3 regions of the Pseudomonas sp. EL_65y_Pfl2_R95 genome follow, and region 3 is predicted to be linked to each of the others. Evidence: predicted binding sites of a transcription regulator. Region 3 holds the regulator's gene; each other region holds the start of a gene.
The links. Region 3 encodes FliA, which starts transcription of late flagellar genes. Its sites were predicted from a motif close to CTAAAGTTTNNNNNNNNNNNGCCGNTAA; they were not measured.
Positions count from the first base shown of each region.

Region 1: the regulator FliA is predicted to act here: its motif matches at 8,724-8,751, upstream of AACY09_RS19155 (methyl-accepting chemotaxis protein).
Region 2: the regulator FliA is predicted to act here: its motif matches at 8,366-8,393, upstream of AACY09_RS16145 (methyl-accepting chemotaxis protein).

Region 1 is NZ_CAXAOV010000006.1:215,653-226,108, reverse strand. It holds gene AACY09_RS19195 (LexA family protein) at 1-27, opposite strand, end outside; gene rhuM (RhuM family protein) at 20-313, opposite strand; gene AACY09_RS19185 (DNA cytosine methyltransferase) at 452-2,146, opposite strand; gene AACY09_RS19180 (hypothetical protein) at 2,235-2,369, shown strand; gene AACY09_RS19175 (hypothetical protein) at 2,829-3,050, shown strand; gene AACY09_RS19170 (hypothetical protein) at 3,090-5,063, shown strand; gene AACY09_RS19165 (hypothetical protein) at 5,060-5,839, shown strand; gene AACY09_RS19160 (hypothetical protein) at 5,841-6,581, shown strand; gene AACY09_RS19155 (methyl-accepting chemotaxis protein) at 6,797-8,680, opposite strand; gene AACY09_RS19150 (helix-turn-helix domain-containing protein) at 9,022-9,342, shown strand; partial or broken gene AACY09_RS19145 (TonB-dependent receptor domain-containing protein) at 9,494-9,820, opposite strand; gene map (type I methionyl aminopeptidase) at 9,884-10,456, opposite strand, start outside.
Region 2 is NZ_CAXAOV010000005.1:66,363-76,818, reverse strand. It holds gene AACY09_RS16170 (WD40/YVTN/BNR-like repeat-containing protein) at 1-50, shown strand, start outside; gene AACY09_RS16165 (efflux RND transporter permease subunit) at 55-2,445, shown strand; gene AACY09_RS16160 (transporter) at 2,638-3,453, opposite strand; gene AACY09_RS16155 (2,4'-dihydroxyacetophenone dioxygenase family protein) at 3,740-4,252, opposite strand; gene AACY09_RS16150 (mechanosensitive ion channel family protein) at 4,843-6,492, shown strand; gene AACY09_RS16145 (methyl-accepting chemotaxis protein) at 6,632-8,314, opposite strand; gene AACY09_RS16140 (hypothetical protein) at 8,748-9,104, opposite strand; gene AACY09_RS16135 (lactonase family protein) at 9,436-10,456, shown strand, end outside.
Region 3 is NZ_CAXAOV010000001.1:495,016-505,471, forward strand. It holds gene AACY09_RS02345 (chemotaxis protein CheW) at 1-134, opposite strand, end outside; gene AACY09_RS02350 (CheW domain-containing protein) at 189-1,022, opposite strand; gene AACY09_RS02355 (ParA family protein) at 1,110-1,898, opposite strand; gene motD (flagellar motor protein MotD) at 1,953-2,819, opposite strand; gene AACY09_RS02365 (flagellar motor protein) at 2,831-3,571, opposite strand; gene AACY09_RS02370 (protein-glutamate methylesterase/protein-glutamine glutaminase) at 3,571-4,737, opposite strand; gene AACY09_RS02375 (chemotaxis protein CheA) at 4,782-6,983, opposite strand; gene AACY09_RS02380 (protein phosphatase CheZ) at 6,996-7,784, opposite strand; gene AACY09_RS02385 (chemotaxis response regulator CheY) at 7,804-8,178, opposite strand; gene fliA (RNA polymerase sigma factor FliA) at 8,308-9,054, opposite strand; gene fleN (flagellar synthesis regulator FleN) at 9,051-9,881, opposite strand; gene flhF (flagellar biosynthesis protein FlhF) at 9,995-10,456, opposite strand, start outside.

The DNA of each region.
Region 1 (10,456 bases), on a different contig from region 3:
AGCCCCCCCCTCCCGGTCTTTAGCCATCGATCAGATGCTGCTTGAGCACCGCACTGGCCCACTGCCGAAACTGGGTCGCGCGGGCCGAGCTCACCCGGTAGCCTACTGAAAGGATGGCGTCGAGATTGAAGTACTCGACTTGATAGGTTTTGCCGTCAGCGGCAGTTGTTGCATTTTTTGCAACAACTTCCTCGCGCTGCAATTCGTTGCTGTCAAAAATGTTTTTCAGGTGACGCGAGATAACCGACTTGTCTCGGCCAAACTCGGCCAATTGCTTCAGGCTCAGCCAAACCGTGTCGTGCTCCAGCGCCACAAAGCGTATTAGGGGACAGATGACGTTTTTGGGAGATTTACATTAAACGTGGTCTGTCCCCTATTGTTCGTTCCTATTGTTCGAGGCTGATTGAGTAATCAACCCGTGTCGTCCGTGGGGTAGGCGCTAATCAAGCGCTCAAGCGGAAGTACCTGCACGCTCTAACTCTTGGCGCTCGTCATCGAACGCCTGAAGCTTGTCGAAGAGCAATCGAAACACAACTTGAGCAATCTTGGATGCCAGAAGCGGGGGTACCGCGTTTCCTACCTGATGAAACTGTTCTGTCCGATTGCCTTGGAAGAAGTAGTTGTCCGGAAAAGTCTGGATACGAGCGGCCTCACGAACAGAAAAGCTACGGCATTGCGAAGGATCGTAATGAATGTAGTAGTGCCCATCCTTGGAAATGTGACTAGTGATCGTAGTCGCAGGCAGCTTTTCCACCTGTACACGGAAACGATCACTGAATACGCCGCTCTCCCAGTTTTTGTGATCGGGAGCAAGCCCTTTTAGGTTGAAACCTTTATGGCCCTTTGGTGATAGTCCATGGAGTTTTGCGTAAGCGGCTGCAAACACATATCGACGCAAATCCATCGGCATATGGCCTCGCACCTCATGGTTCAACCAGTAATCAAGGTTCTGATCGCGGTACCAACTATCTAGCTGAATGCTTCCGGTAGCCCCATCATCCTTGGCATCGTTTCTCTTGACCCGTCTTCCCCCTTTACTTACAGGGGCGTTGAAGTTTTTCGTGACGTCACCAAGGACGCGCCACATCTCATCGGCCTTATCGATCTGGTTACGGAGGTAGCTCACATGGTCCTCCACAACAGAAGCCCAGTTATCCCAGCTATCGGTCATTTTGGTCAAGCCACTACGAAGCGTGGGAAGGCGGCCCAAAACCTCTCCAACGGTGACCGCTAGGCTCTCACTTGTCAGTTTCACTTGCTTCACATCCGAAGGTAGACAATCCTCAGAAATACCCAGAAGAATGACACGGTGCCTAGCCTGCGGGATACCGTAGTTTTCAGCCCTTATGATGAAAGTTTTTGGATCTATTTTGTCAACATCATCGCCAGGTGAAAAGTGCGTACCGGTAACCAGCGAATAGATGTGATAGCGCTTGCCGTCTCCCTTTTGACCAAGAGCCTTATGAGGGTCTGAAAGATCCCTGAGAATGCTGGAGAAAATCCGTTCATTGTTGACCTTCGACGAGAGAATGCCCTTCACGTTCTCCATAACGAAGACTGTAGGCTGCTTCTCCCTAATGATGCGCAAGTATTCCTTGTATAGGAAATGGCGATGATCCTCTTCCGCCTTATAGTCCACATTGGCCTGATTTCGTGCACGCCCTACTATCGAATATGCCTGACAAGGTGGGCCACCGATAAGTACCCATGGGCGCTTTTCATCTAAGCCTGTTTGGGGGGCGTTCAATGCATCATCCAACTCTTTATTACCGCCCTCACTTCCAAGAGTTATACATCTAGCCTCATTGGCAGCTTCGTCCCAAAGCTCCTTAGTTTCTTCCGAAGGAGTAAAGCCATACGCAGCATTGGGATCGTTGCAGTAGTCGTAGTATTCGAAGAGATGACTTCGTTTGTGTTTCTTGAGCAGCCGATAGAACGCTCTCAACCGGAGCGTCTGCCAAGCTTGAGGATCTTTTTCCGCAGACACTACGATTTCGAATCGCTTACCGTCGCCAAACGAGCTGAACCCCTCCCCGAGGCCTCCAGGCCCTGCAAAGAGGTCAACTACTTGGATAGGCTGACCAAGCTCACCAATAGGATCTACGGGCGCAAGGTCTGGGAAAAGAGTCTTCTGGTTTTGATTCATGGACATAGTCAGCAAAGAAGTCAGGTCTCGCATAATGGCTGGCATCCGCGGCAGCACTACATCTCCGGAGATGTAACTTCGAAGGCTGATGCATCGACATAGCTTCAGGTATCGATTGCAACAGCGTGACCTTCACGGAAGATCCGACATAGTACTTGCTCGCTACCACTTGTGCATATTCATCTACGGATGTTTCTGGCACAGACACCCAGGCTGTCGTTAGGCCACAACCCCACGTACGCGAGAAGACTTCTGGCAATTAAAATTTGCACAAAACGTCGCTTGCGGCACCTTCAACCGCAATCTGATGCCTGGGCAGCGCTGACGGGTAATGGATTTTTGGGAATGCGGGTTCGCGGGCCGGAGTCAGACCTTATGTGGATCTTGTAAACGGTGCGCAATTGTAATCAAAAATACCTGTCTTGGCCTAACTTATCAGGCTTTCCGCTCGCTCCAGACTTGTTAAATCGTCAAGCTAAGCCTCTGTTCTAGGCCGCACTCCTGCTCAACGAGCCAAAAAACCGCTCGGTTTCTCCTCCCGTATTCTGCTCCCCATCCCTGGAACCTAGCCGCATGATGGCCAGTGGCCTTAAAAAACTTGACTAAAACAGAAAACAATCCTTATATATTTAAAAAATGTTGAGAAAAAACCTCACATGATCGTAAATATTTGGAGAAAAATATGGGCGATAAACGTGAAAAATTCGTAAAACTGGCTGAGCAACGTGTAAACAGAGCGATGAATCACATGCGCCTAATCGGAAACCTTTCCAACAGGAACGCCTATAGCTTCAACGATGATGATGTGAAAAAAATCTTCAAAGTGCTACAGAAAGAGCTGGATCAGGCCAAGTCACGCTTCAGCGATGCAGTTACCGGATCAACTGGCGACTTCAAGCTTTAAGCCTAATTGACTAAAACATTAGCCTTTGAGAGGTTCAGGATGATCGGACAACCACAATGGAGCTTTCTGCCATTATCTAGAGGAGCTAAAGCTCGAGATCCTGTGCAGGATGAGTTCTTTCAAGAGCAGTCCATAGGAGGGCTTGAACATGCTCTTGTTCGTGAGACGATTCAGAACTCTCTCGATGCTCGGGCTGGTAAAGATCCGGTCAGAATTGTTTTTTCCCTAGGCAAATTACCTGCTGAACAGGCTCTTTTTTGGTTTCCAGAGGAGGTTCAAGCTCATTTCTCTGCGAAGGAAATTAGCCTTGCCCGCCTACCGGAGTGGAATACAGAAACCTGCTCGTATCTGACTATCGAAGACTTCGGCACAAATGGTCTTGAAGGGAAAGTAAACACGACTGAGCCAGAAGCTGGCGGCAATTTCTATCACTTCTTTAGAGCAGAAGGCCTATCCAACAAAGGCGACGGCGCTCGCGGTAGTTGGGGTGTTGGTAAAATCGTTATTCCACGCACCAGTCGTGTCCGTTCGTTTTTTGCAGCAACCATCAGAGCATCAGAGCCAAGACTACACTTAATGGGGCAGACCACTCTGCGCCACCACACGATCGCCGAAACGCAGTACACACCAGATGGCTGGTTCAGCAAGGAGGAAGGCGGACTTCAGGTTCCGTTTACCAACGATGAGGTCACGGCGAGGCTGAATTCCGACTTCCGGTTGACTCGCGAAAACGAACCTGGACTAGGACTGGTTATTCCTTGGGTATATGAGGAGCACGTGACGTTGGAGCGCCTAGCATCAGCCATTGCTCGTGAGTATTTCATACCGATCCTTGCTGGCAATCTGATTGTTGAGTTGAGAGATCATTGCAGTGATAAATATCAACGTTTCGATGCTAGTAGCTTTGAAGAACTCGAGCGTTCAGATCTTGAAAATGAACAGTTCCAAGATGCTATTCAGCTTGCTGGAAACCTCCTGCAACTTGGTCAGTCGCCAACAGTTAAGGTCGACGTAATTCACGAATCAGGCTCAAGTGATCTGGACTATGACTGGTCAAGCTACAAAACCTCGATCTCTCCCCAAGACATAGAGTCAGCACTAGAGCATGGACAAGTCGTGCATTTCAGGGTTCCGATGGTAATCAAGCCAGCCAAAAGCCTACCTGAAAGAGGCCATTTCGACGTCTTAATCAAGCGAAAGCCTGGCCGTCACTTCCCGATATACATCAGAGATGAGCTGATCATTCCCAACCTGACAAGTCGCAAGCGAACCCCTGACAGCGTTGCCCTTATTCACACTTCAAACAGCGCGATAGCGGATGCCCTGCGCCGAGCTGAATGCCCCGCGCACACAGACTGGAAAAGCTCTCGAGATAAATTCCAAGAGCAGAAGTACAGCACAGCTCTTAGGCTCATTCCTTTCGTGCGAGAAAGTGCACTCAAACTACTCGACAAGCTGATGACTGAGGAAGGCAAACCCGACCACAACTTGCTGGCAGCAGTTCTCCCTCTCCCGGCTAGCGACGCACCGCCACAAGCATCAAAAGATAAAGAGTCGATTGAACGCAAAAAAAACCCACAAAAGACGCCAGAAATAGATATTCCCAATATCCCAGCTCCAACACCAAGATGCTGGAAGTTGAAGCAATCAGCAGGTGAAATACACTTGGTAGGCAACCCCGAGGGTTTCACCAATAGTGAGGGCTACACCCTAAATTTGAGGGCTGCCTACGACCTGCGTGGTCGCAACCCGTTCAAAGCTCATTCCAGATTCGATTTCGACTTACACAGAGCGGCCACCAAAGGTGTTGATGATAAAAGTGGCTTCATAATTATGAGCAACGACGCGGTCAAGGTCGTAAACGGCGGCTATGACAGTTTGGTGCTTCACGTTACTGATCCGCACTTTGAAATGACATTCCTAGCAGCAGATCTAAACCGCGACCTGATAATGAAAGTTGGCTCTACCCCATTCGGAGAATCTTCGGACGAAGATGAGGAGACAGAAGAGTGAGTCGTCGATTCAACTTCACTGGCCGCACCAAAATCCTCAGAGAGGACGTGACAATCATTCTTGATTCTCAGGGTAATAAGCTGACCTGTAATGTCCAACTCAAGCTCAACGGCTACGACCTCAAACCTGATGCTGAAGTAGTAGTAGAGGCCGAACGCGGCAGGGTTCTACGTATCCGCCATGATTGGGGGCATGCGGGGAAGGCATTCACCTTAGATGGCGCAAGCTCCCAGTTCGACATCTCCTCGATGGGCGACCCCGAAGATGTTCGTTACCGAGTATTAGTTGTAGAGCCTGGGTCTTGTCGTTTGCTGGCAACAGCTGAAAGCGTGGAAGCTCACAACACTCAGGACGGGCAAACACCACAGCGCTCACTGCTCCCCATTGTCATGCGCGACCTTCACGGCGGTGTCTGGGAGCTTGAGAATATGGGCGACACTCCGACCTTGGTGCTCGACAGCGCTTTGGGTACCAAGCAAGAGATAAAGTCCAGCCCTATCCTCCTATCTCTGCTTCCTGGTGTGATCCGGGCCATCCTCACTTACTTAGCGCACGACCAACAAGGTACTGGCGATGATGAGAGCGATGCAGGTGACGGCAGTACCTCAAATATGTGGTTGGAACAAGGCAAAAAATGGGCAGGCTGCCCTTGCCCAAAAACTATCGAACATAGCGAGATAGATGACTGGGCTCAAAAAGCTGTAACGGGCTTCAGCAGGGAGAAAAAGCTGCGCGCCAATCTCGCAAATGCCATGGACATGACTAAGGAGGATTGAAATGGAAATGTTGCAGATGCGAGTACTCAACCAAGATGGCATCAATCAGATGCGTATCTGGCTAGAGCAGGCCCGGCAGAACCCATCAACCCCAGTGCCAGCAGAGTTGCTGGATGGTATGACATTTACAAAAGCGTGCGGTGCTCCAATCTCTGCATCTATTTTCGATCAAGAAGCCTTTGCAACAAAACTGAATCTTGCAGAAGCCATCGACAAGGCCATTATCGCCGGAGGTCTGGACGAAGAGACGCTGGAAAATGACCAAGGTTTCTGGAGCTGGCTGACCCTACGATTCGCAGCCAAGTTCATTGGCAGCAAGGGGCAAATCGGCGAGTCAGCGTTATGGATATACGAACCTGGGAACTGGCGAAAGGTTTACCGCCAGAAGATGGCTCCGCTATGGCTAGCATACCGGGCACACCGTAAAAACCCCGAATGTCTCATGGCCGTTCTCGGTATACCGGTAAACAAAACCGGCGAGGTCTTCGAACAGATGATGTCTCGTAAATGGATTGTCCTTAGCCTAGGGATTATGACTCTCGTGACAAAACTCTACTTCGATGAAGAAGAGAAACAACTGAAGAGAGGCAGCGGCGGCAAGGGTGCTGGAGCCCCCAGAAGGCTTACCACAGTTCTCGATCAACTTGGACTTACCTACGATATTGAGGAGCTAGGCTGGGAAGCTTTGGCCGGCATGCTGCCGTATGACTTTAGAAAATTTATTCCTCAAAGCTCAGCATGAAGTTATCTAGTTAAGTGACGTTGCCCCGAAACTCCAGATCGTGGCAGCTTCGCCTTCCCTATTCACCCAAACCAACCAAGCGGACACTGCCCGACGTAAATTGATCACTTGGCGATCCCCTCTACCGAGGCAAGTATCAGAGTAAAAAGGGGGCAGACCACGTTTTATGTGCCAGTAGAACGTCGGTTAGGCTCAAGGAGCAAAATGATTGCCCATCAAGCAATGCGAAACTTCCCCGTGCGTTCGCTGAGTGCTGTGACCTGGGCCTGAAGCCCCTGGGTATGGGTGTCCAATGTTTGACGCAAGGTGCGGGTTTCCCCGGTATGGGTGTTGATATCTTCCATCTTCGACGCGATGTCGTCGGTAGTCGAAGAAATTTGCTCGACAGCCACAACCACCTGGCTCATTTCTGCGGTCAGGGTTTCGACCGAATGGGTGATCTCACCAATCGCGTTGGCCACATCGCCGGCATCGTTTTCGCTCTGTTGGGCGAGTGATAAACCGCTGCCGATCAGCTGGTCCATTTTCTGGGTTTGACGTTGCAGTTCGCTAACTATCGCACCGATATCGGTTGTGGCAGCGACCGTTCTCTGCGCCAGTGAGCGGACCTCGTCAGCCACCACCGAGAAGCCACGCCCCGCCTCACCTGCACGGGCCGCTTCGATTGCCGCGTTCAAGGCCAGCAGGTTGGTCTGATCGGCCAGACCATTGATCACACCGATGATGCTGTTGACCTGCAGACCACTTTGGGTCAGCGACGTAACCTGCTCATGGGTGGAGCGGATCACGCCAGATAGAGAGCGTATGTTGTCGACGCTGCTACCAATGATCCGGCTGCCGACTTGTGCTGAATTGCAGGCGGCCTGCGAGGCCGTGCCGACATCGTTAGTCCGGCGGGCTATCTCGTTGACCGTTGCGGAAATTTGCTGTGAAGCCGAGGCCGCTTGTTCGGTCTGCTGTTCGACCTGCTCGCTGTTGATTTCAAGCCGACTCATGGCTTCTTTTAGGTAGGCGTACAAGCGCTCTAACTCACGATTGCCGTCGGCCACTTGGCGAATCAGCCCGCCGACGCGCTGGATCATGTGGTTGGTGGCAATACCCAGTTGATTGAACTCATCTTTTTTGTTGTGACCAATAGCCAGTTGCCCAGTCAGATCGCCAGCAGCGACACGGGCCAGCAATTCGGTCACACGGTTCAACTGGCCAAACAAGGCGCGAGAGGCCTGGCCAAGGGAGATCAGCAGAAATATCGAACCACCGAGAAAAGTCAGCCCCAAGATGACCACCGTCGATTGGCGAGCCTGCTCAACCTCTCGACCCGTACTCGCGACAATGCCATCAGTAAGCGCGGTATCTAGCTGGTCTACAGAGGTTTCTATCTGTTGCGCCTGAGTCTTCATTTGTTCCTGCACGTCACGGATCTGACTAATCAAAGCATTCGCCTGACCGAACGCCTGCTCATACTCACGCGCGTTCTTACCGATCGTGCTGTCTTGCCAGTCAAGTTCGGTAATTTGCTTTTGCATGGCTGCAATCGCTTCCCGGGCTTTTGCCGCTGAGCTTGGATCGAACGACGATAAGTAATCGCGCTGCTGAGCAAGAGCCGTCGCAATAAATGTCTTGATCAGACCAATATTGATTGCTTCCAACTCGGCGGAGGCGCTAGCCAATACCTGACGCACATTGTCTGTCGCGCGCAGACCAAGACTCTGATTGAGTTGCAGCCACTGGCGCTGCATCGCCAAGTCACTGCTGAGCAGAGCAGCAATCTGGTCTGCTCGTTTTACAGTGGCTTCGTCATCCAATTGACGAGACGCCGCGGCAAACGCCTTGGCACTGTCTTCCAGTTCGGTCAGTTGCTCGCCGAAACGCTCGACCGTGTCCGGTGCAAGTTGGCTACGCAGATTACGCATGCGCAACCAGTCATTGAGCAACTGGGTCGACTTGGCCTGAAAATCAGTCGCCATTTGCTGGGACTGAAATGCAGCCGAAAGTCGCTCATTAACCCATAACGCAGAACCCGCCATCACCGCCAGGCCGAGCAAGCAGATGGCGATAAGGCAACGAAATTTCTGCCTCCATGACAGTTGAAGGGGCATAAAAATCTCCGCTTTATTGTAATTAGTATGACAACGTACAACTACATCGGCCGCCCATCGGCTTTCTTAAGCCCCGAAACGCGAAGATTTGTTCGGCGGCGGCCTTAGCGCCTGGACTGCTCTGTGAAGGCCACTTCTGTGGTTCGATTACGGTGTAAAAAGACGCCTCACCCATTGCTCGAGCCTAGCTGGAAATAAGTGCAGGCTTAAAAAGACCTGATATCTGGCAATCTCACAGCTTCCATTCACCTAGGCCACCCATAGCTAGAAGACTTAAGCGATGACCAGCGCAAAGCACTGAAGAAGCGGCTGGAAGACGAATTACAGGCGAGAGGAAAACAATGAACAAAAAGCGCGATATTTTTGCCGAACTCTGCGAAGGATTCGACGCCTTGGCCGAAGAACGTCAAGGCAAAATCACTCTGCGCAGCCATCAGGTTGAGATCAAACAGATTAAACCGGCGACAGCTGAAGAGATCGTTGCCCTGCGAAAAAAGCTGAACATGTCTCAGCCTGTTTTCGCCCAACATCTGCGTGCAACCGCAAGCGCGGTAAAGAACTGGGAGCAGAACCGCGCCAAGCCGAACCCTCAAGCCACCGTGCTTATTCGTTTACTTGATGCCCACCCTGAAATCGCCAGGCAACTCGCTCAAATCGTCTAAGTTCTTTCGCCATTTCATTAAGGCTACGAGCGACGGCGTTACGCGGCATCCCGCCGAGCCAGAGACAGTTGCCCCCAGAAACGACAAAGGCGCCTTATAAGCGCCTTTGTTGTTTTCAGCTGTTGCGAACCGTCTGCTACCCGCTTCTGGCTTACCAGTTGTAGCTGAGCTTGGCGGTGATTTCGCGGCCGGGGTTGTAGTAGTCCGCGGTTCCGGAGCCCACTACGTGCTGCTCGTCAAACAGGTTGCTGACGTTTACAGCAAGGTCAGTGCCTTTGACAATCTGATAGTTGAAAGCGGTATCAAACAGTGTGGTCGCATCGCTTTTGCCGGTGTTGGTGGCATCAAAATAGTATTCACCGATGTAGCGGGCACCCAAGCCAACGCTCATATCAGTGCCAGGCACGCTGTAATAAGTCCACAGCGAAGCCGAATGCTTCGGTGCCGCGGAGAACTCATTGCCTTTGATTGAGGTTCCACCGAAAACCGTACCTTCAACGACTTCTCGAACGCTGGGCATGCAATCACCCCGGCAAATCCTTCACCCGCCAATCATCCCCCGCTCTTCAGGGCGCAGTGTCAGTACTGACACGCCGGATGCGGTGACGGCAACGGTGTGTTCGAACTGTGCGGAAAGTGCGCCGTCTTGGGTGACAACGGTCCAGCCGTCGGCCTTGGTTTTCACCCTGCGCCCGCCTTGATTGAGCATCGGCTCAATGGTGAAGACCATGCCCTCACGAAGGACGAGGCCCGTTCCCGGCGTGCCGAAGTGGAGTATTTGCGGTTCTTCATGCATTTCCCGGCCGATGCCGTGACCACAATATTCGCGCACGACTGAATAGCTATTGCTCTTGGCATGGCTTTCGATTGCCGCGCCAATGTCACCCAGTCGCGCTCCTGGACGAACCGCACGGATGCCTTTCCACATGGCCTCGTAAGTGACCTGTACCAGCTTTTTAGCGGCGGGGCTGACTTCACCAATGAGATAGGTTTTGCTCGAGTCGGCGATGTAGCCATTCTTTTCCAGCGTGATATCTAGATTAACAATGTCGCCGTCCACCAACACTCGGGACTGCGATGGCACGCCGTGGCAGACCACCTCATTCACCGAGCA
Region 2 (10,456 bases), on a different contig from region 3:
CCGTTGGTGACCGCGGTGTCATGACTATCGACGCCGGGCGCCAGGAGTAAGTACGTGAAAAAGCATGAAGATACTATAAAAGACGCCGACCACCTTGACCGCAAGGATTTCTCACGCGGCATAGTGGGTAAGCTTTCGTACTGGATTTTCCATCAGCGCAAGCCGCTGCTGGCGCTGTTTATTCTAATCACTATTGGTTTAGGTTTTAGCGCAAGCAACCTCAAGATTGAAGCGGGCTTTTTCAAGATGATCCCGCTGCACCACGACTACATGAAGACCTTTTTGAATTATCAAAAGGACTTCGGCGGTGCGAACAAAATCCTTGTGGCGGTAAAGAACAAAAAAGGTGAGGTGTTCACGCCTGAGGCCATGAGCATTCTGCGTAAAGTCTCTGATGAAGTATTTTTCATCAATGGCGTTGAGCGCAGTTCGGTTACCTCCCTGTTCACCTCTAATGTGCGTTATACCGAGGTGGTCGAGGATGGCTTTACTGGCGGTAACCTGGTCGAGTCGGACTATGCCGGGCGCCCAGAGCAAATCGCTCAGGTGCGTGAACGCACACTGAAATCTGACTGGGTTGGGCGCATTGTTTCCAATGATCTTTCCTCCGCGATGGTGGTTGCCAACCTGCAGGAGAAAGACCCGCAGACAGGTGAGCGACTCGACCTGCAAACGGTAGCAAATAAGCTGGAGGCTATACGTCAGGAAAATCAAACCGACGATGTCAGCATTCATATCATCGGCTTTGCCAAGTCGATCGGTGATATTGCCGACGGCGCCTCGGGCGTTATGGTGTTCTTTATCGTCGCGTTCCTGATCACCGCTGTACTGCTGTTTTGGTACTCGGGCTCATTGATGCTGACCAGCTGGGCGCTCATTTGTGCGGTGGTTCCCGTCGTATGGCTGCTCGGCTTGCTGCCATTGGTTGGGCTCACGCTCGACCCGATGTCTATCCTGGTGCCGTTCCTGATTTTCTCGATCGGGGTTTCCCACGCCGTACAGATGACCAACGCCTGGAAGCTTGAAACGCTAAATGGCGCCGACGGTGTGACGGCTTCGCGTAATTGCTTCCAGAAGCTGTTTATTCCGGGTGCGGTTGCGTTGTTGGCCAACGCGTTGGGTTTCGTGGTGATCGCGGTCGTTGACATTGAAATGGTACGTGAGCTGGCAATTACTGCCACCCTCGGCGTTTCGGTGATGATCATCACCAACAAGATGTTGCTGCCTATCCTGCTCTCCTTTATGCGTTTGTCGGCTGACGATGCTCAGCGGCTGCGCGGTAAAGAAACCATGGGCGCAGGCTTGTGGGAAAAGCTCGGTGTTTTGGCGACGCGTCGCGGTGCAACAGTTGCGCTGTTGATTGCCGCCTGCTTGTTGGCCTTTGGTTTGATTGAAGCGCGTAAGTTGCACGTGGGTGACCTCGGCGCTGGTGTACCTGAGCTGCGCGCAGACTCACGCTACAACCAGGACGTAGCCATGATCACCAGCGAGTTTGCCATTGGTGTTGATCTGCTGCAGATCATCGTCAAGGCCCAAGGTGATGAAACACCGTGCGTCAAGCGTGAGGTGCTTGATCCGATTAACGAGTTCGAGCTTTATCTGCGTCAAGACGATGGTGTGTCGTCGGTGCGCAGCTTGTCGGGCTTCGTTAACAACGTGACCCAAGCCTACGCCGAGACTGACTTGAAGTGGCGTGTGCTGCCTGAGTCAACCCCGCAAATCGCTCAAGGTGTCGGCTTTGCCACACGGGTCGGTACTGAGTACATGAACTCGGCCTGTAACGCGATTCCGGTATCGATCTACACCAAAGATCACCAGGCGGACACCATCACCAAGCTGATGGACAAGATCAAAGCCTTCAAGGCCGCTTACGACAGCGATGAGATCGAGTTTCAGCTGGCATCCGGCAATGTCGGGGTCATGGCTGCGACCAACGAGGTGGTGCACGCTGGCGATAAGCTGGTGAACATCGCGCTGTTTGCCTCGGTGAGCATCCTTTGCCTGATCATGTTCCGCTCCCTGCGCATCACCTTGTGTGTGATCATCCCGTTGGCACTGGTCACTGTGCTGTGTAATGCGCTGATGGCGTTCCTCGGCATTGGCGTCAAGGTGAATACCTTGCCAGTTGTGGCCTTGGGCGTAGGTGTGGGGGTCGACTATGGCATCTACCTGTTTGAGCGGATCAAGCACGAGATGCATGAACGTAATATGGACCTGCGCGACGCATTCGTTGAGTCGCTTAAGCAGCGTGGTACAGCGTCGGTATTTACCGCTGTCACCATGACCCTGTCGATTGCAACCTGGACCTTCTCAACCCTGAAGTTCCAGGCGGATATGGGCATCCTGCTGGCATTTATGTTCTTGGTGAACATGTTCGGCGCGATTCTGCTTCTGCCAGCTCTGGCGGCTTGGTTAATCAAGCCGACTGCTCACAAAAAACACTGACCTGTTTTATTGAGCGAGGCGGTAGCTTTTATAGCTACCGCTTTTTTTTGCCTGGCGTTTGGTACGGGTGCGCATGTCCGAGGAAATGGTGGTTCTTGTAGGGTGCGGCAATGCGCAGCGTGTCCGTCATTGATCAGGCCGGGCGCAAATCGTCCGGCTGAATATCTGCGGTGTGAGGTTTTAATTGAGTGTTTACTTGGGATACAACAAAACAAAATTGAGCCTGAATGCCAGCCCTTCCGGGCCTGCCTCGGTGCTCTGAGCCCAATAACGCAGACCTGCACCGTACTGAATCATCTGGCCGCCGATCTTGGTGACTTTATTGATTTGAAAGTTGATGGGCACAGCACCTTCGTTGCCTTTCCAGTCGTAAGTGGACTCCGAGTTGACGCCGTAGGTGACGCCATTTGGGGTCGCATACGAGAGGAAGGGTTGTAAAAAAGTGCTGCTCACATCAGCCCGGTCATCATCGCCGGCCACGCTGGCAATGTGGTTGACCAGGGCACCGTAAGTCCAAGGGCCTGATTGTTTAAGTGCGACTGCTGTTGGGCCAATACCCCACTTATCGGCAGTGAGCAGATCATCAGAGCCGGTGGGCAACAGAAAGGCAGGGCCTGCCCCTAAAATCCAGCCATTTTCGGTTGGCGCTTTAGGCGAGAAAAACAAACTTTGTAAAACATCGCCCGTTCCCGTTTGGTTACCGGAGCCGGGGGCAATGTCGGTTTGGTCGATGATCGGCAGAATAGTCCGGGAAATGAGGTTCCAGTCCTCACTGATATCCATAGGAATGACTGGCTGAATGTTCAGCGTATGGCGTGAGCCTTTGTCGTCCGGGCCGATATTTTCATCATAGTTATATTGGAAAGGGACGCTGATTAACGCTGCAACAGGGTTGGACAATTGCTTCGCCAACTCTTCGCTGCTTTTCTCTGCCGCTGTAGCGCTGGTACCAAGCGTTAGCGCCGATGACATGGCCAGCACGCTAGCTGTTGCGAGTTTCTTACTCATCTACTTGAGTCTCCGTACACCAATGGACACATGCGAATCGCCGTTGCGTGATTGCACTAAAACGCACGGTTTGAGCATAGACAGGCTATTGATGATGAGAGGGTAAATTGAGATTCTTTGAAACCACTACGCCATGCTCGAGTGCGCACCCGAGTTTTAATTGTGCGCACACTGGCTTTGGGTTTTATTCAGCCAATAAAAACGCCTGCCTAACATTCCAGTGTGATCAGGACTATTGAGCAAACGTAGTTAGGCGACAGCAATTGGCCTTAAGTGCAGGCCTTATTCACGACTTGGTAAAGCTCGGTACTGGGCTGCTGATGTACTTAACATCTTGAGCGCCAGGCTGCTGCTTGATCGCTTGGTCAACCCACGTCTTGATCAGGCCAGCATCCATCATGTTCACGTACTCGCCTTCTTCTGTGAAGTTGACATTGGCGCCGGACACAATCATGAAGGTGTCGGTGTCTTCGGTGTTGTCTGCGGGGACATTGAACTGGTGAATTGATCCACCGGGTTCGAACAGGTAGCTGCCTGCTGTTTGTTTCTGATCAGGGTATTCGGTGTAGTACCAGCAGCCAGACAGGGTGTAGAGATGCACAACCCCGGTGTGGTAGTGGATTGGCAGGGTGACGCCGGGTTTGAACTTGACGCGCAGGCACCAAACGCCATTGTGGGTGTCGAGAAACAATGGCGCTACACTGATGCCGGGGTGCAGCAGGCCGTCGAGAAAAGGCTGGGCGTTGCTCGAGACGGTGAGCAGTTCGTCTTGATGGGTAAAGGTTTCTGGCAGGGCCATATCTGGTTCCTCGTTATTATTTTGGCTTATCAAGCGCTTCGGCTATGGAGAACAGGTCAAGGTCAGCTGTATCGAATCAGTCAGCTTTCCTGCATCCTCGTTTGAACAGCACCGATTCTGTAAGCTATTGAGTTTTAAATATTGGCATCACCCGCCATAAATTTGACAATTTGCGCCACACCTGTCGAGCTCGTTTTTCAGTTTCGTGCTCGTCGCTTCGGGGGCTGTTAATCCAGTGGCACGCTTTGTTGATTGGAATCGCCGCGGGTCGGTTGTTGTAAAAGGTGCAACTAAGCCAAGACGAACCTGCAACAGGCCATCGCCTAGGCTAAGCTTGCGGGGTAAAGAAATCCGCGATTGAAATTGTTTCTAGCCCTACTTGCTGGGCCGCGTCTGTGTGTTCAACAGACAGGATGTGAACGTCGTAATGCTTTGCCAGTTTCTACTCTGTGAATCAACAGGGGTAACGTAGTCGGTTTGTTCATTACGGGTTTTCTGCCGGTTTTATAGCAGGGCCCGAAGTGGGCTCAATTAGCGGTTTTGTGCTGGGGCCACAGCGTTGTGGTAGTCGATGTGATGGAGAATCAGTAATGCGCGTTGCAGCCAACTTGTGGATAGCGGTTTGTTGTTGTGTTCTGTGGTCGAGTTGGATAAGTGGAGTATCTGCTGCAGATCCCTCTGAAATGGTGGTTGCAGGGGTGCCGGCGGAGCTGAAGATTGCCAATCGAAGTATTGCTGTCATCCGTGCAACCTTACTTAGTGAAACACCTGAACAGCGCGTTAATCGGGCCCGTGCAGTGATTGATGAGGCACTGGACAGTAATGAGGCACTAGAGGTCAGGGTTGAGCCGGTGCTGAAAAGTTTCGTGGTGCTGCTCGGCCAGCGCCGGGCGTTTATTATCTCTCCCGGGGATATTGACACCGCTGATACGTCAGCCCGCGATACGGCGGAAATTGCCGCCGAGAAACTACGTATTGTCGTGGCCGAAACGCAACAAACCCGCAATGTGCATTTCATGCTGGTGGCTGCGGGATTAAGCCTTGTTGCTACCCTGATCTATTTTGTCTTGTTGCGTGGTGTGAGTTGGGTTCGACGCAAGCTTGCCGGGCTGCTACCACGCCTTATGCAGCGCCATATCAGCGCGCTTAAGGTCGGTCGCACACCGCTGATAGATATCAAAAATATTTACTATGTAGTCGACCGCCTACTGTGGCTGCTGTACTGGGTGTTGGTGCTGTTGTTCAGCTATCAGTGGCTGAGCTTTGTGCTGTCACGGTTCCCCTATACCCGGCCATGGGGCGAGAGCCTCAATGTTTATCTGTTGAACCTGGCCAGGTATTTACTGGAGGGCATAATCGGGGCCTTGCCAGGGCTGGCAGTTGCTGTGGCGATCTTCTTTATTGCCCGCGGCATTATTGGCTTTACCCGCAGTTTATTGATGCGCATGTCGCGCCCTGGAACAATCAGCTGGTTGAGCGGTGAGACGCTGCAACCAACGATGCGCCTGACCTCTATTGCGATTTGGTTGTTTGCATTAGCCATGGCTTACCCCTACTTGCCGGGTGCAGGGACTGACGCTTTTAAAGGCTTGTCGGTGTTGGTCGGCCTGATGATTTCCCTTGGGGCATCAAGCGTGGTTGGGCAGGCCGCAGCCGGGCTGATCCTCACTTATTCGCGGACCTTGCGTCCGGGGGAGTTCGTCAACGTAGGCGGGCATGAAGGCACGGTAACCGAGTTGGGTATGTTCACCACTACCATCCGCACCGGCTTGGGTGAGGTGCTGACCATTCCGAATGCGATGATTACGGGCGGTGTGACCAAGAACTATTCACGCACGGTCGATGGCAGTGGCTACATTGTCGATACCGTAGTCACCATTGGCTATGACACGCCGTGGCGACAAGTTGAAGCCATGCTGCTTGAGGCCGCTAAGCGCACCGACGGCATCGTTCACGATCCATCGCCGGTGGTGTTCCAGACCGCTCTGTCAGACTTTTACCCGGAGTACCGCCTCGTGGCCAAGGCGATCCCCAGTGAGCCACGACCTCGGGCGCAGTTGCTCAGCGTGTTGCACGCCCATATCCAGGACGTATTCAATGAGTACGGCGTAGCGATTATGTCGCCGCATTACCTCGGTGATCCGCAAGATGCCAAGCTGGTGCCGCGGGAAAACTGGTATGCAGCCCCAGCCCAGGAGCCCAATGCGACCTTGACTAAAGGTAAGGCAAACGACAGCTAAACAGTGCGTTGGCGGAACTGAAAAAGGATGCATGGGCAGGGCAACTGACTGTGCAAAAAAATGGGAGCAGATTAATGTCTGCCCCCATTTTGTTGTGCTGCCTTTACTGCATGACTAAGCCATGCGCGCCTCTGAAGGGTTAGATACGGAACTGGCTAACCAGCGCGCCTAAACGCTCGCCCAGGCCTGACAAGTTGCGTGCAGTTTGCGCCCCTTGTTGGGTTTCATCGGCAACGCTGTCCACTGCCACGGCAATTTTGTGCACGCTGCGGTTGATCTCTTCGGCCACTGCAGTTTGCTCTTCGGCGGCGCTGGCGATCTGTGCGTTCATTGCATTAATGGTGCCGATCAGTTGCGCAATTGCATCCAGGGAATTACCGGCGTGGTTGGCCTGCTCGCTGGTGGCATCTCCGGCTTCACTGGAGCGCTGCATCGAGTTGACTGCATCCTGCGTACCTTTTTGCAGACGGTCGATCATGCCTTGGATTTCTTGCGTGCTCTGTTGCGTGCGGCTGGCCAGTGCGCGTACTTCATCGGCGACTACGGCAAATCCGCGACCGGCTTCACCCGCTCGTGCCGCCTCGATCGCCGCATTGAGCGCGAGCAGATTAGTCTGCTCGGCGATTGAGCGAATCACATCCAGCACGCTGACAATTGAGGTCACGTCTTTTTGTAAGGTATCCAGGGAGACACCGCTGTTGCGGATATCCTGAACCAGGGTGTGGATACGTTCGATGCTGCCGTCGACCACTTTCTTTGCCGCTTGGCCTTCGGTGTCCGTCTTCTGCGCAGCTTCAGCCGCACCTTGGGCACTTTGCGCAACTTCCTGCGCCGCTGCCGACATCTCGTTGATCGCGGTAGCAACCTGATCGGTCTCATGGCGCTGGCGCTCCATGGCATTTTCCGAGCGCTGAGCCTGTTCCGTCACTTGGCCGACCAACCCGGTCAGTTGGCCGGTTACGTCGACCATTTGGCTGACCATGCCATGGATCTTCTCGACAAAGCGGTTGAACGAACCGGCCAATTGGCCAAGCTCATCATCGCCATTGATCGGCAGACGCCGTGTTAGATCACCTTCACCGGCGGCGATGTCATCCAGATTGTCCTTGATCTGCTGGAGCGGGCGCAAAAAGTTATTGCTTAAAACCACACCGGCAATGCCGAATACGACCAACAGTACTAACGCGACCACCACGATGCTGCTGATGATGGTGCTGATGCGTTGATCTATCGCCAATTGCACCTTAACGATTTGTGCCTCGACGCCGTCCAGATTAATTGCGGTGCCCAAGGCCATGTCCCACTTTGGCAGGTAATAGCTGTAAGCCATTTTGGGGACCATGACCGAGTCATCGCTCGGCAGTGGCGAGCTGTAATTGACGTAGTAGGTGTTGTCCTTAGCGACCCGCACCAATTCGCGGTTGATATACACGCCATTGCTGTCGCGGCGGTCGTTCAGATTCTTGCCGACATCAACTGGGCTGTCGCCTCTAAACAGGCGAACCACGTTAGAGTCATGGCCAAAGAAGTAGCCATCTTTGCCATACTTGATTTTCGACAAAATGGCGATGGCTTGTTCACGGCTGGCCATATCGCCCGGGGCTGCGTTGTCATACAGCGACTGCACCGAACCCAATGCGATTTGCGAGTAGTGCTGCAGTTCATCGCGGCTTTCTTGCATCAGTCGTTCGCGGGTTACTTTCAGTTCTTGGGTCGCCAGGCTTTGTAACACCCATGCGGCCGCGCCGCTTATAACCAAGGCAAAGAGCAATACCGGTATCAGTGCGAGCAGCACCACTTTCGTTTTCAGTTTAAGCAACATCAGGCAGGTCCTCGTTCAGCGCAAAGGCAGGTTAAACGTGCGCTTGCTTCTGTATCGGTCGGCTGGCCTAAAGGTTGAGAGACTAATGCCGGTGCGGGCTACAAAGCGTTGTTGGGACGTGGCGTAAGGGCGCCAAATGCGCTGCTGGGGCGTTGATTTCAAAGAAGATTATGTGCGCGCTGTGCACAGGTCGCGAACATCTGATTTTCAGCGCTTAGGTTTTTATTCGGTGGGCAGCTTGGCCTGCGCTACCTGAATCATTTACTGAGCGGCAACAGGCTTGCCACCTTGGATGACCAAAGTCACGCGCTACGGTGGGGAAGGATTGGTTATTGGTCGTCTGGTCGAGCATTGGGTATTCGCAGAACAAGGACAGACTTATTAATGCACCAAGATTTGTTGGGCGTTAATAAGTCTGTCCCTTGTGCAGGGCTTAAACGAATTTCTGTTTAGCGGCGCTGCGTGGCAGGCGGTTGTGGCCCGGCATTTGTTCTAACTTCTGGCGCCATGCGTCGCGAACGCTTTGGGCTGGCTTCGCTGTCGCCTTTACAGGGGGTGGTGCAGGCGTAGGTGCAGATGCTACTGCGGGTGCCGCTTTTGCTGCCTTAGCTGCCGCGCGCAGGTCGGCCAAGCTCGGTGAGCGATTAATAACGGCAGGCGTCGCCTCTTTTTCCATCGAGCGCAGGCAAAGCTTGCAGGACACCTGCGCTTTTTCCTGTGTGCTGCTGAGGCTTGCGCCCGTGCGGCCACATGCGATGGCGTCAGGGGAGGGCGAGTAGTGAATTGCCAAGGGTAGATCTCCAGCTTTTTAACAAAGCCGGCTATTTTACCTGCCACTCGATAGCCTTGTCCCTGTTAATAACGCCATCCAGAAAGCCCGGGAATTTGCGCCCGAGATAATCCCATTGCACCGCGCTTAACTTGTATTTTCGCTGTTATCGGCCCTTAGTACTGCCCAGTTTTTGGCCGATGAATCTTGTGGTGTGGGTTGCAAAGCCGCTGGCGTGACTGCGATAAGCGCATATTCAAGGTGGCTGACGTGACCAGTAAATCAGTGATTGCGGTGATCTCGATACAGTCATAGGATGACTGACCACTATCATAAAAATAAAGGATTTCCCATGCACAAACCTCTTTTTATGGCAGCAGCAGTTGCTTGCGGCCTAAGCCTGCAGGCTAATGCTGCCACTTTTGCCTATATCTCCAGCCCAGGCGACGGGATGATCTCCCAATACCTGCTTGATCAAAACAGCGGCGCCCTGACCTTGGTGGAACAAACAAACGCCGGTGATCAGGTTAACCCTATGGCCCTTTCGCCTGACGGCAAGGTGTTGTTCGCGGCATTACGAGTTAAGCCATTTCAGGTGGTGGGCTTCAGCATCGATGCCAAAACGGGTCATCTGAAACCCTTATCCAAAGCGCCGTTGGCCGAAAGCATGGCGTATCTGTCTACCGACAAAGAAGGGCGATTCCTGCTCGCTGCTTCCTATGGCGGTGACCTTGTCAGTGTGCAGGCGATTGATAAGTCCTATCAGCCTTCTGACAAGATCCAGACGTTCAAGACCGGGCTGCATGCACACTCGATCCGCACCGACCCGAGTAATCGTTTTGCCTACGCAGGCAATCTCGGCACCGATCAGGTTTTGCAATATCACTTGGATGCCAAAACCGGCACGCTTTCGCCGATCGGCAGCGGTTACGTGAGTCTCCCGGACAACACCGGACCACGCCACCTGGCATTCTCTCCTGACGGCAAATATCTCTATGTTGTCGGGGAAATGAGCGGCACCGTCACCGCGTTTTCGATCGATGACAGCAGTGGCGCACTGACACAAACTGCTGTCGCCAATGGCATTCCTGAACGTTTGAAACTGGCCCATGGCGAAGTGCGTGATGCACGCAACAATGACCTGAAGGACGACCCGACGCCGCGCATCTGGGCGGCGGACTTGAGAATGTCGCCAGATGGCAAGCTGTTGCTCATGAGTGAGCGCACGACCAGCTCTGTTTCGGCGTTTGCGGTTGATACCGCCACCGGTGGCTTGAAGTTTCTCGAAAACTATCCGGTAGAAGAGAAGCAGCCCCGCAATATCGCGTTCTCGCCAAATGGTAAGTGGCTATTGGTCACCGGCGAGAAAAGCG
Region 3 (10,456 bases):
ACTGGAGCAATTTCCGAATAACGCAGCACTTCCTGTACCTGCATCACATTGATGCCGTAACTTTCGTTATCCAGGCGGAAGGTCACCCATTGCAGGATTGGATCCTCGGCGCCTTGAGCAGAGTTTTTATTCATAGTCCTAGCCTCTTGGATAAACGCTTGCGAGCGGTTACTCGCTTACAAAAATAGTTAATGGATTTGACCGTTGACCAGCCGCTTGGCGGCGCCACTGGTAATCAATTCAGCCAATGCCGATACATCCAGCAAGGCACACATATGCTCAATCACGGTGCCGGCCAACCATGGCCGCTGCGAGCGTTGGCTGCGCCATTTGATTTCATTCGGGTCCAAGCGAATCGAGCGGCTCACTTGATGCACCGCCAGCCCCCACTCGTAACCCTGAACTGAAATTACAAACTGCAGACCCTGACGAAAATCCTCACGGTAACGATCCGGCATCACCCAGCGTGCAGTGTCGAGCACCTTAAGGTTGCCGGCCTGACACGGCAAAATACCGAGGAACCAGTCTGGCTGACCAAACAGCGGCGTCAGGTCATGGCCCTCAAGCGGGTAAATCGAGCCAAGACACACCAGCGGCACAGCCAGGGTCAAACCTGCAACATCAAACAGCAAGCACTCAAAGGGTTCCTGCGCCCACTGCGGACGCCCATCCTCAGCCAGCATGGGCGCAAAAGGCGCACTGGATGAAGGGCGGTACAGTTCAGCGATAGGCTCAACAACCGCTACCGGCTGCTCTGGGGCCAAGGCTTCGGGCAATTCCAGCAACGCCACAGGTTCAGAAGGCTGCACGGTGGCCACTTCAACAACCGCCTGAGCTAATGGCTCCAAGGTCAGTAAGGGTTGAGGGGCCGGGCTGGCGTCGCGCTCTTGCTCTTCGCGGACGGCGGCTTCAAATTCATCCAGACTGACGCTCGCGGCCAATTCCAGCGATGCATCCTGAAGCAAGCTGTCCAAATAGGACTGCAGCGCCAGTTGGGGCCGGGTGGTGGCATGACCAGTCATAGTGAATATCCGCAGAAAGAATCTGTAGCCTTTATCGGCAGCAGTGTATCCGGACTTGAGCGGCAGTTTGCAAAAAGTGGCGACATATCAAGCCACCTGAGCAGACATCTGAGAGGCGAGTAAATGTTTAAGCAGCGCTCGGTAGGCCAGGGTTCCGCGACTCTTTGCATCGAATTGAGAAGGCGTCTGCCCTGCCCGGCTGGCGTCACGCAGGCGCGTATCGACGGGGATGTAAGCCTGCCACAAATGGTCTGGGTAACTGTTGCGCAATAAGCGCAAGGTCGACATCGAAGCCTGCGTACGGCGGTCAAACAAGGTCGGCACAATGGTGTAAGGCAGTGCCTGCTTACGGGAACGGTTGATCATGGCCAGCGTACTGACCATGCGTTCCAGGCCCTTAACGGCGAGAAACTCTGTCTGCACCGGGATCACCAACTGCTGACTGGCGGCCAATGCATTGACCATCAACACGCCGAGCAATGGCGGGCTGTCGATAATTGCGTAGTCATATTCACCCCAAAGTTGTGCCAATGCCTTGGAGACAACCAGACCCAGCCCATTCTGGCCTGGCGATTGGCGCTCAAGCGTCGCCAGGGCGGTGCTCGATGGCAGCAGGGCGATCTGCTCATGGCTGGTGGGCAACAGCAATTGTTTAGGCAACCCTTGTGGCACCACGCCCTGATGCAAAAACAAATCATAGGCACTGTGGGCGAGACTGTCGGGATCATGACCGAAATAGCTGGTCATTGAGCCGTGCGGATCGAGATCGACCACAACCACACGCTTACCGGCATCGGCCAAGAGACCTGCCAAGGCGATGGATGAAGTGGTTTTACCGACACCACCTTTTTGATTGGCTACTGCCCAAACTCTCATTCTGCTCTTCCGCCCGCGGCAAGGATTACTTGCGCTGGATCTAATGCCGCCTGATCAGTTCGGCGACGGTGATTTGACGGCGCCGGATTGCGGCGTCTGAACTTCAGCTGATGTTGCAGGTTGCGTGCCAGCGCTACGCAAGGCCTTATCAGGCTGTGCCCGCGCACTGCCTACTCCACTTACACTGCGGCGCACATCAAGGTTACGCGAGATTACCAAAACCACTCGACGGTTTCGCGCCCGACCTTCGCTGGTGGCGTTATCAGCCACGGGCTGAAACTCGCCATAGCCCACGGACGCCATACGCGATGGGTTAACCCCATCAATCGCCAGCATCCGCACAATACTCGCGGCCCGTGAGGCAGACAGTTCCCAGTTACTCGGGAACTGCGTGGTATGAATCGGCTGGTTATCGGTGAAACCTTCAACATGAACGGGGTTGCCATAGGGTGCCAGAATTTTGGCAACCGTTTCGATAATACCGAACGCCGCATCACTGGGCAGCGCATCGCCACTGGAAAACAACAGGCTGGAGCTCAGCTCAATTTCGATCCAGAGTTCATTGCCGCGCACCTTCAGTTGGTCGCTGGCAATCAGATCACCAAAAGCGGCTTTGACACTGGCAGAGATACTTTGCAGGGAATCTTCTGGTGCTTGCACCGTTTCTTCGTCGACCATCGAGCGGTCAGGCTCGGTGGTTCTTGGTCGCTCTTCGCCGATTGGAATGGGCTTGATCGAACGATCAGGCTGATTGAATACGCCGGTGAGGGTTTCTGAAAGCACTTTGTATTTGCCTTCATTAATCGATGAGATCGAGTACATCACCACAAAAAACGCGAACAGCAGGGTAATGAAATCCGCGTAGGAAACTAACCAGCGCTCATGATTTTCATGTTCTTCCTGATGTCGACGGCGTGCCATATTTCACTCCACTAATCCATGAAACCTTGCAGCTTCAGTTCAATGGAGCGCGGATTCTCGCCTTCGGCAATCGACAATATGCCTTCAAGAATCATCTCGCGATAACGCGTCTGGCGCAGAGCAATTGCTTTGAGTTTGTTGCCGATTGGCAACAGCAGCAAGTTGGCAAAGCTGACGCCGTAAATGGTTGCTACAAAGGCCACGGCAATGCCATTTCCGAGCATGCTCGGGTCGGCCAGATTGCTCATTACGTGGATCAAGCCCATCACCGCACCGATGATGCCAATGGTTGGCGCATAGCCGCCCATGCTTTCAAATACCTTGGCGGCCTGAATGTCGTGGCTTTCTTTGGTATACAAATCCACTTCAAGTACGCTGCGAATAGATTCGGTCTCAGCGCCATCCACCAGCAACTGCAAGCCCTTGCGTGCATAGGCGTCGGGCTCCAGATCAGCCAGTGACTCAAGCCCGAGCAGACCTTCCTTACGCGCAACAAGGCTCCAATTAACCACGCGATCGATGCCGCCTGCCAGGTCGATACGCGGCGGAAAGAGAATCCAGCGAACAATCACCAGCGAGCGCTTGAAGACATTCATCGGCGCCTGCAGGAACGCCGCGCCCAAGGTGCCACCAATCACGATAAGCGCTGCAGGACCATTGAGCAGCGCGCCTACATGGCCGCCCTCAAGGTAATTGCCGCCCAAAATAGCGACAAAGGCCAGGATGATCCCGATCAGGCTCAGAACATCCATCAGATGCACGCCTGACTGATATGGCGGCCGATGTCATCGAGCGAATAAACAGCATCAGCCAGGTTGGCTTTTACCACGGCCATGGGCATGCCATAAATCACGCAACTGGCTTCATCCTGCGCCCAGACCTGGCTGCCGCTCTGCTTGAGCAGTCGCGCTCCTTCGCGGCCATCGGCGCCCATACCGGTGAGTACAACCGCGAGCACTTTATCCTGATAGGTTCGCGCGGCCGAGCCAAAGGTAATGTCGACACAAGGCTTGTAATTAAGGCGCTCATCGCCCGGCAGAATCCGCACTGAACCACGAGCATCAATCATCATTTGCTTGCCGCCGGGTGCTAGCAACGCCAAGCCCGGGCGCAGCAGATCGCCATCCTCGGCTTCCTTGACGTTGATTCGGCAGAGTTTGTCCAGGCGCTCGGCAAAGGCTTTGGTGAACGCCGCCGGCATATGTTGGATCAGCACAATGGGCGCCGGAAAATTGGCTGGCAGTTGACTGAGCACCCGTTGCAATGCCACCGGGCCGCCCGTCGAGGTGCCAATGGCAACCAACTTGTAGGCTTTATGTTTGGGTGCAGCGCTGCTGCTTGCGTGGCCTTGGCTGCCAGCAGTGCTACCGGCATGAGCCGTCGCAGGTCGCGCTGATTCTGTAGTTGCTCGCGTGGCAGCGGTTAACGGCGTAGTGGCTCGCCTGGGTAACACGCTTGCAGCTGTAGGCGCTGTGCTTGCCGGGGCTGCGGCAGGCGTCATCGAACTGAGGTTGCGCCTGTTACTGCGGGCGATGTTGTGGACTTTCTCGCAGAGCAACTGGCGGACCTTGTCCGGGTTGCGCGAAATGTCCTCGAAATTCTTCGGCAGAAAATCCACAGCACCGGCATCCAGCGCATCCAGGGTAACCCGCGCGCCTTCATGCGTCAGCGAAGAAAACATCAGAACCGGGGTTGGGCAGCGCTGCATGATGTTACGCACGGCCGTGATGCCATCCATCATCGGCATCTCGTAATCCATGGTGATCACATCTGGCTTGAGACTTTGCGCCTGATCGATCGCCTCGCGGCCATTGGTTGCCGTGCCGATGACCTGAATATTCGGGTCAGAGGACAGGATTTCAGAGACTCGACGGCGAAAGAAGCCGGAATCATCCACTACCAATACTTTTACAGCCATTAGAGCTCCTTTACTGCGCAGCGTGAACGCTGCGCAGGCGACAGTCACATGCGGCGTGCGTAGTGTTTGAGCATGCTCGGCACATCGAGAATCAGTGCAATACGCCCGTCCCCGGTGATGGTCGCACCCGACATGCCAGGCGTGCCTTGCAACATCTTGCCGAGCGGTTTGATCACCACTTCTTCCTGACCCACCAACTGATCAACCACAAAGCCAATACGCTGACTGCCAACCGTGAGAATCACCACATGGCCTTCATGCTGCTCTTCATGGGCGGCGCCTTTCACCAACCAGCGCTTGAGGTAGAACAATGGCAAGGCCTTCTCACGCACCACTACCACTTCCTGACCATCCACCACGTTGGTTCGCGACAAATCGAGGTGAAAAATCTCGTTGACGTTAACCAAGGGGAATGCAAAAGCCTGATCCGCCAGCATGACCATCAAGGTCGGCATAATCGCCAGCGTCAGCGGCACTTTAATGACGATCTTCGAGCCCTGGCCTTTGACCGAGAACACGTTAACCGTGCCATTGAGCTGAGATATCTTGGTCTTCACCACGTCCATGCCAACGCCACGGCCGGACACATCGGATATCTCGGTTTTGGTCGAGAAACCCGGGGCAAAAATCAGGTTGTAGCATTCAAATTCATTCAGGCGATCGGCGGCGTCTTTCTCCAACAAACCCTTCTCTACCGCTTTGGCCCGCAGCACGTCGGCATCCATACCTTTGCCGTCGTCAGTGATCATCAGCAAAATATGATCACCTTCTTGCTCGGCCGACAACACCACCTTACCGCCACGCGACTTGCCCGCAGCCTCACGCTCTTCAGGAGATTCAATGCCGTGGTCAACCGCATTGCGCACCAAGTGCACCAATGGATCAGCCAGCGCCTCAACCAGGTTTTTATCCAGATCGGTTTCTTCACCGACCAGTTCCAGGCTGATCTCTTTTTTCAGGTTACGCGCCAGATCACGAACCAAGCGCGGGAAGCGGCCAAATACTTTCTTGATTGGCTGCATGCGGGTCTTCATCACCGCGGTTTGCAAATCTGCAGTGACCACATCCAGATTGGAAACCGCCTTGCCCATGGCTTCATCGTTGCTGCTTGCACCCAGGCGAACCAGACGGTTACGCACCAGAACCAGCTCACCGACCATATTCATGATCTCGTCAAGCCGCGCCGTATCAACCCGAACCGTAGTTTCCGCCTCGCTGGCTTGAGCCGCTTTTTCAGCCACAGGGGCAGGTGCAGGGGCTTTCGCCGGTGTAGCCTTTACCAGGGGCGCACTGGCTTTGACCGGCTGCGCTACTGGCTCAACGGCAGGCTTGACCGCAGATTCGGCAAATTTGCCTTTACCGTGCAGCTCATCGAGCAGAGCTTCGAACTCATCGTCGCTGATGTCATCGCCGCCCGCAGTGGGCGCCGGAGCGCTTGCGACAGCCTCAACAGCGGCGGCAGGTGCAACGACCTCAGGAGCTACAAACTGGCCTTTGCCATGCAACTGATCGAGCAAGGCTTCAAATTCGTCATCGCTAATTTCATCACTGCTGTGAGTTGCGGCAGGCGAACCTGTGGCAGGCACCCCTGCGGCAGACTCTTGGGCAGCCGACGTCTGCTCACCGGCAAACTGACCTTTGCCGTGTAACTGGTCGAGCAACGACTCAAACTCATCATCAGTGATCTCATCACTGGCAGCAGGTGCATCAACCTGCGGAGGGGTTCCATCGAGTGCATCGAGCAACTGCTCAAATTCACTGTCAGTAATATCGTCAGGGGCCGTTTCTGCAGTGGCCACGGCCGCAGCGGATACAGTCTCCACCGGAACCGCAGCGCCAGAGTCTTGGGCCGCTGGTGTAGGCTCGGCGAGTTGGGCCAAGGCCGCCAGCAGCTCAGGCGTCGCAGCCGTTGGCGTGGCACCTTCACGCACGTCGTTGAACATGCCGTTAACCGCGTCAAGCGCTTCGAGGACAACGTCCATCAGCTCCGAATCTACCCGGCGCTCACCCTTACGTAATATATCGAAGACGTTTTCAGCAATGTGGCAGCACTCCACCAGCTCATTAAGCTGGAGAAACCCGGCACCGCCTTTTACTGTGTGAAATCCCCGAAAAATCGCATTGAGCAGATTCATGTCATCCGGGCGGCTTTCCAGCTCAACCAACTGCTCGGACAACTGTTCGAGTATCTCGCCGGCCTCTACCAGGAAGTCCTGGAGAATTTCTTCATCGGCGCCGAAGCTCATATGGACGTGCTCCTAAAATCCCAGACTGGACAACAGATCGTCGACGTCATCTTGACTAGATGCGACGTCATCAAGCTTATCGGCATGAATCTGCGGACCTTCACCCTGAGATGGATTTTTTTCTTGTTGTTTTTCTGCACGCAACGTTTCCGGGTCATGCTCAATGCCGGCATAGCGGTCAACCTGAGTCGCCATCAGCATCAATTTGAGCAGGTTGCTCTCAACTTCAGTTACCAGTTGAGTCACACGCTTGATCACCTGACCGGTTAAATCCTGGTAATCCTGAGCCAACAAAATATCGTTCAGGTGTCCGGATAACTTGCCACTGTCGCGCTCGCTGTTAGCCAAGAACAACTCAACCCGCTTGGCCAATTCACGGAAGTCTTCAGCGCCCATCTCACGGCGCATAAAGCGCCCCCAGTCGGCCTTCAAACTTTGTGCGTCAGTGCGGATATCGTTAACCAGAGGTGCACTTTGCTCAACCAGATCCATGGTCCGGTTGGCCGCATCTTCGGTCATGGTCACCACATAATTGAGACGTTCGGTGGCGTCAGTAATTTGCGAGGCTTCAGTGGCATAAGGCAGGCGCGGGTCCAGCTGGAAGTTGACGATCGCACTGTGCAACTCGCGCGTCAGCTTGCCGACTTCGTGGTAAAGGCCACGGTCGCGCACTTTGTTAAGCTCATTGATGACTTGGACCGCCTCACTGAAATTGCCGCGCTCAAGGCTTTCAAGCAACTGGTGGGCATTACTTTTCAGGGTCGACTCAAAGTCACCCACTTGCGAATCATCGTGTTCCATAACAACCTCAGCGCAGACATCAGCCGTTTACACGCTCAAATATCTTCTCGATTTTTTCTTTGAGCACCTGAGCAGTGAATGGCTTCACCACGTAACCATTCACCCCGGCTTGAGCAGCCTCGATGATCTGGTCACGTTTGGCTTCGGCAGTCACCATCAGTACCGGCAGTTGTTTCAGACGATCATCTGCACGCACGGCGCGCAACAGTTCAATACCGGTCATGCCCGGCATGTTCCAGTCGGTCACCAGAAAATCGAAGCTGCCGCTTTGCAGCATCGGCAATGCGGTTGTGCCGTCATCGGCTTCAGCGGTGTTCGTAAACCCCAGGTCACGCAGGAGGTTTTTAATAATGCGGCGCATCGTTGAAAAGTCATCAACGATGAGGATTTTCATGTTCTTGTCCAAGTCGACCTCCGTACATTCCCCAGTGCACCCAGCATCCTGAATGCACCCCTAATCGTAAGCTCGGCGCGCACTGCTTGCGCCTTGCTATACAAGGTTTTTCAGTATCTGATTACAATTTTATTTAGCTCGCCATTCACCTAGACGCGCACGCAAACGTGCGGCGCATTGGCTATGCAACTGGCTAACCCGAGACTCACTTACCCCCAGCACTTCGCCGATTTCCTTGAGGTTGAGCTCTTCGTCGTAGTACAACGAAATGACCAACTGCTCACGTTCCGGCAGGTTACCAATTGCATCAGCAAGGGCTGCCTGAAAGCGCTCTTCCTCAAATTCCCGTGAAGGCCCGGATTGACTGTGACTGGCATCTTCCTGCAAGCCGCCGCTTTCACCGTCCTCAAGCAGGTCGTCAAAACTGAATAAGCGGCTACCTAAAGTGTCGCCAAGAATGCCGTAGTAATCTTCGAGACTCAATTGGAGTTCGGCCGCAACTTCGTGATCTTTAGCGTCACGACCGGTTTTTGCTTCAATTAATCGAATTGCATCACTGACCATGCGGCTATTGCGATGCACAGAACGCGGCGCCCAATCGCCCTTTCGCACCTCGTCGAGCATTGAGCCGCGGATGCGAATGCCGGCAAAGGTCTCAAAACTGGCACCTTTGGCGCCGTCGTATTTCTTTGAAGCTTCGAGCAAGCCAATCATGCCCGCCTGAATCAAATCATCGACCTGAACATTCGCTGGCAAGCGCGCCAAAAGATGATAGGCAATTCGCTTAACCAGTGGCGCATAACGCTCGATCAGCTGATGTTGCAAGTCTTTACCTTGCGCTTTGCTATACATTCGAAGTCCAGACGCCGCTGTCATGCCGGCGTGTCAGTAGCAGGTTGTTGCACCAGACGCTCGACAAAAAACTCCAGATGCCCGCGCGGATTGGCGGGTAAAGGCCATGTGCAGACCTTCTGGGCAATTGCTCGAAACGCCACGGAGCTTTTTGAACGTGGAAATGCTTCAAAAACTGCACGCTGTTTCTGTACCGCTTTGCGCACCGACTCGTCATAAGGCACGGTGCCAACATATTGCAGCGCAACATCAAGAAAACGATCCGTTACCTTGCTTAGCTTAGCAAACAGGTTTCGACCCTCTTGCGGGGTATGCGCCATGTTGGCCAACACCCGAAAACGATTCATGCCGTAGTCGCGATTTAACAGCTTTATTAATGCATAGGCATCAGTGATTGAGGTGGGCTCATCACAAACCACCACCAATACTTCCTGCGCCGCGCGCACAAAGCTGACCACCGAATCGCCGATGCCGGCTGCGGTGTCAACAATCAGCACATCAATGTTTTCACTGATGTCGCTGAACGCCTGAATCAATCCAGCGTGCTGCATCGGAGTTAGTTGCACCATGCTTTGGGTGCCGGAAGCAGCTGGCACAATACGGATACCGCAAGGCCCCTGAATCACAACGTCACGCATATCGCATTCGCCACTGATGACGTCCGCCAGCGTACGCTTAGGGGTAAGTCCGAGGAGCACGTCGATGTTTGCCAGACCCAAGTCGGCATCCATCAACATCACGCGCCGTCCCTCTTCAGCCAAAGCCATGGCCAAATTGACTGACACGTTGGTTTTGCCAACCCCGCCTTTACCGCCAGTGACAGCGATTACTTGAACTGGGTGAACAGCCATTTAATTACGCTCCTTGCTCACGCGGGTCAGGAGCACATTATCCATTGTGCTCCGACTAAAATGAACACACGCCGTTCGTAAACAGGCTGTGCTAAAAATCATCGGGTATTGCATCAACTAGCCCGCTTAGCCGGTTGCTGGTAAAAGCCGGCAAAGACTTCAGCCATGGTGTCTTCACTTGGCTCTTCCTGCGCTTGAAGGCCTACCGCGCGACTCACCAACTGGTGGCTTCGCGGCAATTGCAAATCATCTGGAATACGCGGGCCATCGGTCACATAAGCCACTGGCAAACGTTGACTGATCGCCAAGCCCAAAACTTCACCCATACTCGCGGCTTCGTCCAGTTTAGTCAGAATACAGCCCATAAGCCCACAGCGCTTGTAACTATGGTAAGCCGATTTGAGTACCTGATTTTGACTGGTTGCGGCCATAACCAGGTAATTTTTCGCATTAATCGAGCGACTCGCCAGAGCTTCCAGCTGCATACGCAGTGCCGGATCATTGGCGGGCAGGCCTGCAGTATCAATTAAAACCACCCGTTTGCGCATCAATGGCGTAATGACCTGCGTCAGCGA